2 regions of the Brevundimonas sp. AC546 genome follow, and region 1 is predicted to be linked to the other one. Evidence: riboswitches for the same ligand, from Rfam matches in the RefSeq annotation. Region 1 holds a riboswitch; the other holds the start of a gene.
What was found. A riboswitch is a leader RNA that binds a small molecule or an ion and turns the genes downstream of it on or off. The one in region 1 is predicted to bind glycine.
Positions count from the first base shown of each region.

Region 2: linked by a shared signal. The riboswitch ahead of gcvT (glycine cleavage system aminomethyltransferase GcvT) and the one ahead of ACZZZD_RS12715 (TonB-dependent receptor domain-containing protein) in region 1 are both predicted to bind glycine.

Region 1 covers NZ_OZ409849.1:2,581,774-2,585,147, reverse strand. Annotated here, with positions in the region: gene ACZZZD_RS12715 (TonB-dependent receptor domain-containing protein) at 1-1,803, opposite strand, end outside; glycine riboswitch at 1,978-2,065, opposite strand; gene ACZZZD_RS12710 (ABC transporter substrate-binding protein) at 2,273-3,346, opposite strand.
Region 2 covers NZ_OZ409849.1:2,969,796-2,973,169, reverse strand. Annotated here, with positions in the region: gene ACZZZD_RS14725 (alpha/beta hydrolase) at 85-1,125, opposite strand; glycine riboswitch at 1,231-1,328, shown strand; glycine riboswitch at 1,333-1,418, shown strand; gene gcvT (glycine cleavage system aminomethyltransferase GcvT) at 1,474-2,586, shown strand; gene gcvH (glycine cleavage system protein GcvH) at 2,758-3,123, shown strand; gene ACZZZD_RS14710 (hypothetical protein) at 3,130-3,374, shown strand, end outside.

The sequences.
Region 1 (3,374 bases):
GAACTCGTTGGTCGCGCCGACCTTCCACGACCAGATCGAGCCCGTGGTGTCGTAGTCAGAGATGCGGGCAGCGGCGTTGAATTCAAGATTGTTCAGGACCGGCAGGTCGCGAACGATCGGCACCAGGATTTCACCGAAGGCTTCCTTGACGGTGAACTCGCCCGACATGGCCGAGAAGCTGAAGGTCTGGAAGGCCTTGGCCGCGTCCAGTTCACCCACGCGCTGGTCGGTCTGCTCCTTGCGGGCCTCCAGACCGACGGCGATCGACACATCCCCCGCAGGTAGGCTGAAGGGCTCGCCGCGCAGGCTGACGCCGGCGACATCCAGCTTGGTGGTCGTGCGCTGCTGGGGCGTGCCGGTGACGTAGTCGATGGCTTCCTGAGACGGCGCGCCCAAGCCGAACAGGTTGATCGGCACGCAGCCGGAGTTGGCGTTGGTCAGGGTCACGCGGCAGACGGGCTGATTGGTGACGGGGCTGATGACCGAGTCGACCGCCTGGGCGTAGTTGGTGGTCAGCAGGAAGCCGGGCGTGTCGATATTATTCTCGTATTCGCCGTGGCTGTAATAGGCGCCCCAGCGCCAGTTGTCGCCGAACTCGCCATCCAGAGCGATGGTCGCCTGGGTCGTGACCCGCTCGAAGTCGATGGTCGAATAGGACAGGTCGGAGTTGAAGCGGCCCATGGTGAACGAGGTCTGGCCCGCCGCCGCCATCTGCTGCTTGATCGCCGTCGACAGGAAGGCGTTGTCGTTCTTGATCGTCAGATTGCCGCGGTTGTGGTCGCCGAACCAGATGTAGTTGTTCCACATCCGCGAGTGACGGACGTCGGCGGTCAGGCGCAGTTTATCGGAAAGCTCGTAGGTGGCGCTGGCCAGACCGGCGTAACGACGCTGGGGCGTGACCAGGGGGCTGAGGTCATCGTTCGACGGTCCTTCGCCACCGACGGTATTCGTGCCAACCACCGTGCCGTAGTTGAAGGGGCGCAACGTGCCGTCGGGATTGAACACCTGTCCGGCATTCACGCCGGACATGATCAGACCGCCGTAGGCCGCGTTCGAGAAGCCGACGTTGGGAACGGTGACGAACCCGCCCGCGCCGTCGGACACCTGGGCCCAGCGACCGATCGCCGGACGCGAGGTCTTGGGAACGACGCCGTCGTTGTCCAGATATTCGCCGCCGATGACGAAATGACCGCGACCGTTGGCGAACGGCGTGCCCCATGCCGCCTCGAAACGCTGCTGTTCTGCATCATCGAAGGACGAGATGCCGTATTCGGCGCCCAGCTTGCCGCCTGTGAAGAAGCGGTCGATGCCGATGTTCACCACGCCGGCGACGGCGCCCGAGCCCCAGGCTGCGGATGCGCCGCCGGTGACGACGTCGACGCTCTTCACCAGAACGGACGGAATGCTGTTGAGGTCGTTCTCGCTCGACACCCGACGCCCGTCGATCAGGACCAGCGTTCGGTTGATGCCCAGACCGCGCAGGTCGACCGGCGCATTGCCCGCGCCGGTGTTGGTGCCGGTCGTCTGGGGCGAGCTGCTGGCCTTGAACTGAGGCATGTCGTTCAGCGCGGCGGCGATGTTCTGGCGCGCGCCGACCGAAAGATCCTCGGCCGTCAGATGGATGGTGGGCGTGGGCGCCTGGAAGCCGGCCCGGTCGATCCGGGACGCGGTGACGACGATGTCGTCCACCGAGGCGGCGGCCTCTTGAGCAGTTTGGGCGTCCTGTGCGTGAGCGATCCCGGCGCACGAAAGAAGGGCGATGGCGCTGCAGCAGGTGGTCAGATGGCGGTTGAGACGAGACAAGGCGATGGTCCTCATAAAGATGACGCCCCTCCCCAGGGGTGTCTGACGCGAGCGACGCTCTGCGGCGCCGTTTCGCCCCCGCTGTCATCAGGCCTGAGAGCTTCGGGGCCTTGCGACCCGTTTCTCCTTCGGCGAGGGCGGATCCCCCGGACCCGTCCTTCTCTCCAGCGTTCCTTCAGCAAGACGGTCCGTTTGCCTGAGCGTTTCCGGGGCGGTTGCGCCTTCGGCGTCGGCCGGAGCCGATCTCTCCCGCCTTGCTGAAGCTGAGTAAGATCGACCCCAGGCTCGGTGTCAAATAGGTGAAAGCCGCAATTTTATTGCCGTTCGAAGCGCTCCGTTCGCATTTCGTTGCTCTTCGGGATCAAGTGCAGTCACTTATGGCCGCGCTCGAAGGGCGGCTCGTGCGGCCGTGACGGCAGCGTGACAGAAAGGCGGGTTTCGGACTTTGTGGACTTATCCACAGGAACGCTCAGGGCGCGGCAGGATCCGAGGGTGCCCTGACGCCAGGACGCGTCGCGGCGCGCCAGCGCTTCAGCAGGGTCGCACGGCGCGCCTGATCCAGATTGGCGAGCAGGGCCGGACCCACACGGATAGGCCGAACGCCGGGCGACGCGGGACGCAGAGGCGCATCGACATCGTCGCGCACCGGCCGAACACCAAGCGCGCCGATCACCCGCTGTCCTTCGCGCGACAGCAGGAAGTCCAGGAACAGCCGCGCCGCATTCGGATGAGCGGCGTTGCGTGGAATGAAGGCCACACGGGAAACGGACAGATGATAGTCGTCAGGCGTGATCAGTCCGATCTGAGGAACACGCTCGGCCCAGGACTCGCCGTAGGATCGGTTCATATTGTAGGCGAACACCATCCGCCCATCGGCGATCTGGCCCATCATCCTCTGCCCCGAGGTGTCCAGTCGCGGACGCTGCGCGCCCAGCGCCTCCATCAACGGCCAGGCGTCGGGATAAATCTGCACGTCCGCCGACAACTGCATCAGGGCCACGCCGCTGCGTTCGGCGTCATACAGGGTGACGCGGCCGTCGAAGATTTCCGGGCGGACCCTCAGCAACCGAAGAAGATCCGCGTGACTGCGCGGCACGGCATCACCCGCAAGATGGCCCTTGTTATAGGCGAACACGATCGGCTCGGCGGTCAGCCCATATCCCTGATCGCGCCACACCGACCCGTCGGGCATCGCCGCCCGGTGCGGGGACTTGTACGCCTGGGCATAGCCGTCGTTGATCAGCTTGACCTGCACGTCCATCGCCGTGCTCCAGACCAGATCCGGCCCGTCCCGCCCCGTATCCGCGAGCACACGAACCTGTTCGGCGATCCGCGTGGAGTTTATGTCTTCGAGACGCACGCTGATCCCGGGCCATCGACGACGAAAGGCCTCCAGCACCGGTCCCATCAGGCTGGTATTGGTCAGGATGTGCAGCGCCCCTTCGCGACGCGCCAGCCAGCGCACACGCTGCGCCGTGCCCGCCCCCTCCGGCTCCGACGAACAGCCGGCACCCAATCCGGCCACGCCTCCAGCCAGACCCATCAGCAGATGTCGTCGATCCGTCTTCACC
Region 2 (3,374 bases), 390 kb from region 1:
TCGGGCGGTGCGAACTGGCCCACGACCCGCCCCTCATCCGGCCCTGCGGGCTACCTTCTCCCAACGGGAGAAGGACTCATTTCATCAGATCGGCAGGATCGCCGTTCCGAACGCCCGCTTCAGTTCATGCGCGGCGAAGGTCTGGGCCGCCATCGCATCCGGCAGCACCATCGCCATGCCGAAGAACTCGTGCGTCGAGCCGTGGAATGTCTTGTGGCGCACATCGACGCCCGCCTGTTCCAGCTTCTCGGCCAGCAGTTCGCCCTCGGTGCGCAGCGGATCGATCTCGGCGCAGATGACGGTCGAGGACGGCAGGCCGGCCAGGTTCGCCTTCTCGACGATGTTGATGCGAGAATCCTGAGCGTCGGCTTCATTGGCGAAGATGTGCTTCACGAACCACTGCATCATCGGCTTGTTCAGCGGCTTGGCGTCGGCGTTCTCGACATAGGACTCATTGTCCATGTCCACCCCCGCGACCGGATAGACCAGTACCTGATGCTTGGGCGCCGGCAGACCGGCGTCGCGCGCCATCATCGACACGCCGATGGCCAGGTTGCCGCCGGCGCTCTCGCCCATGACCGCCACCTTCTGCGGGTCGCCGTTGAAGCTCTGGGCGTTGTCCAGCACCCAGCGATAGGCGGCCAGGGCGTCGTCGTGGGCGGCGGGGAACTGATGCTCCGGCGCCTGGCGATAATGGACCGAGACCACGATCACGTCGGCCATTTTGGACACGCCGCGCGGGCCGCCGTCATAGACGTCCAGATCGGCGATCACGAAGCCGCCGCCGTGGAAATAGACCACGACCGGGTGCAGCTTGTTCTCGGAATGGTCATGCGGCTTGTAGATACGGGCCTGGATTGGGCCGCCGGCGCCGGGAATGGAGATGTCGGTGATCTTGACGCCCAGGTCGTCGGCCTTCGGATCCTTTCCGGCCTTTCGCAGCAGGGAATGGACGGCGTCGGTCGGGGTCGGCTGCTGGCGCGCTTCGGCCGGCGACAGGGTCTCGATCGGCTTGCCGCCAAGAGACGCCAGTTCGTCCAGCACCATCTGCATCGGGCCGTCGGCCTTGGCGGGAGTGTCACGCGGCTTGTCGTTGTCGCCGAACAGCTTGTCTATAATCGACATTTTGGAATTCCTGGGTTTCGAAAGAGGGTTCTTAACGACAACCCGCCCCACGCATCCTTGTTCCCCGACCGCTTGACTTGGGGCCAGAGTCGATGCCTTAGGTCGAGCGCTCTCGCGGGAGAGTTCGGAGTCTGGAAACAGGCCTCGACGCCGAAGGCGCAACCGCCCCGGAAACGCTCAGGCAAACGGACCGCGACAGCATACGGACGCTGGAAAGTCGCTCTCGATGGGCGCGCCGACGGAGCAAGGCGACATGATTTGGTCGCCGGAATCTCTCAGGCTTCAGGACAGCGGGGGCGCGAGGACGGCGGAGCTCCGCCACAACACGCGACCGTGAAAGCCTGAACCATGACCGACCAGACCCTGAAGACGACCGCTCTGAACGCCGCGCACCGCGCGCTGGGGGCCCGCATGGTGGGTTTCGGCGGCTATGACATGCCGGTCCAGTATGAAGGCGTTCTGGCCGAGCACCGCTGGACCCGCGAACACGCCGGCCTGTTCGACGTGTCGCACATGGGCCAGTGCAAAATCACCGGCGCGGACGCCACCGCCCAGTTCGAACGTTTCGTGCCCGGCGACTATGAAATCCTGAAGGCCGGCAAGCAGAAATATTCGCTGCTGCTGAACAAGGACGGCGGCATCATCGACGACCTGATGGCCGGCCGTCCCGACCATGACGGGCTGTTCGTCGTCGTCAACGCCGGCAACAAGGACGAGGACTTCGCCTTCTGGGAGGCGAACCTTGAAGGCGACGCCAAGCTGACGGTTCTGGACCGCGCCCTGATCGCCATTCAGGGCCCGGAAGCCGCCGAGGTCATGGCCGCGCACGAGCCGATCCTGGCCGAGATGGGCTTCATGGAATGCGCCCGCCTGATGCTGTTCGGCGCCGACTGCTATGTCTCACGCTCGGGCTACACCGGCGAAGACGGCTATGAGATTTCGGTCCCGGCCGACCAGGCCGAGCGCATCTGGAACACCATTCTGGAAGACGCCCGCGTCAAGCCGATCGGCCTGGGCGCCCGCGACAGCTTGCGTCTGGAAGCCGGCCTGCCGCTGCACGGCCACGACATCGACCCGACCACCTCGCCGGTCGAAGGCGCCCTGACCTTCGCCCTGTCCAAGTCGCGCAAGGAACGCGCCGACTTCAACGGCGCCGAGCGGATCATGCACGAATTGGCCGACAGCCCCTCGCGCGTCCGCATCGGCCTGATCGTCAAGGAAGGCGCCCCGGCCCGCGAAGGCGCCGAGATCGCCGACATGGATGGAAACGTCATCGGCAAGATCAGCTCGGGCGGCCCCTCCCCAACCCTGGGCAAGAATATCGCCATGGGCTTCGTGCCTCCCGCTTTTTCCGAGCTGGGCGCGGACCTGAAGGTCATCGTGCGCGGCAAGACCGCCGCCGCCGAAGTCGTCGCCATGCCCTTCGTGGCGCAACGCTATTACCGGAAGCCGAAGGCGTAACGCCCTCTCCTTCCGTCACCCTAGGCCTTGTGCCTAGGGTCCAGAAACACCGACGCCCGCCGTCGGATCACGGCTTCCGACACCGGGAGTCTGGATCTTAGGCACAAGGCCTAGGATGACGAGTTAGAGACAACACAGCCTGCTCCGGCCGGCTTCATTGAGGACAGACAGATGAAGTTCACCAAGGATCACGAGTGGGTCAGCCTGGACGGCGACATCGCCACCGTCGGCATCTCCAAACACGCCGCCGACGCCTTGGGCGACGTGGTGTTCGTCGAGGTGCCTGAGGTCGGCAAGACCGTCGCCAAGGGCGACAGCTTCGCCGTGGTCGAGAGCGTCAAGGCCGCCTCCGACGTCTACGCCCCCGTCTCGGGCGAAGTGGTCGAGGCCAACGACGCCCTGTCGACCGCCCCGGAAACCGTCAACTCGGCCGCCGAGGCCGACGGCTGGTTCGCCAGGATCAAGGTCTCGGACGCCTCGCAACTGGACGCCCTGATGGACCAGGCCGCCTACGACGCCTTCCTCGCCAGCCTGTAAGCGCCAGTGTTCACCGTCTTCTTCCGCAACTCGACGACGACGCCGTCCCAGCCCGGTTTAGGCCAGCTGGTGCAGGCGGCGCTCGCCGAGGCGGGTGCAGAATGGACGGGCGTGGAAGCGGAGCTGCGTCTTACGGACGGCGCGGTCCTTTACCTGTTCGGCGAGGACCTGAGCGACGGCATGCTGGCGGAGTATCCGGTGCTTACCGATACCGTGGCCGAAGCCCTCTATCGTATCGCCGACCGGACGAG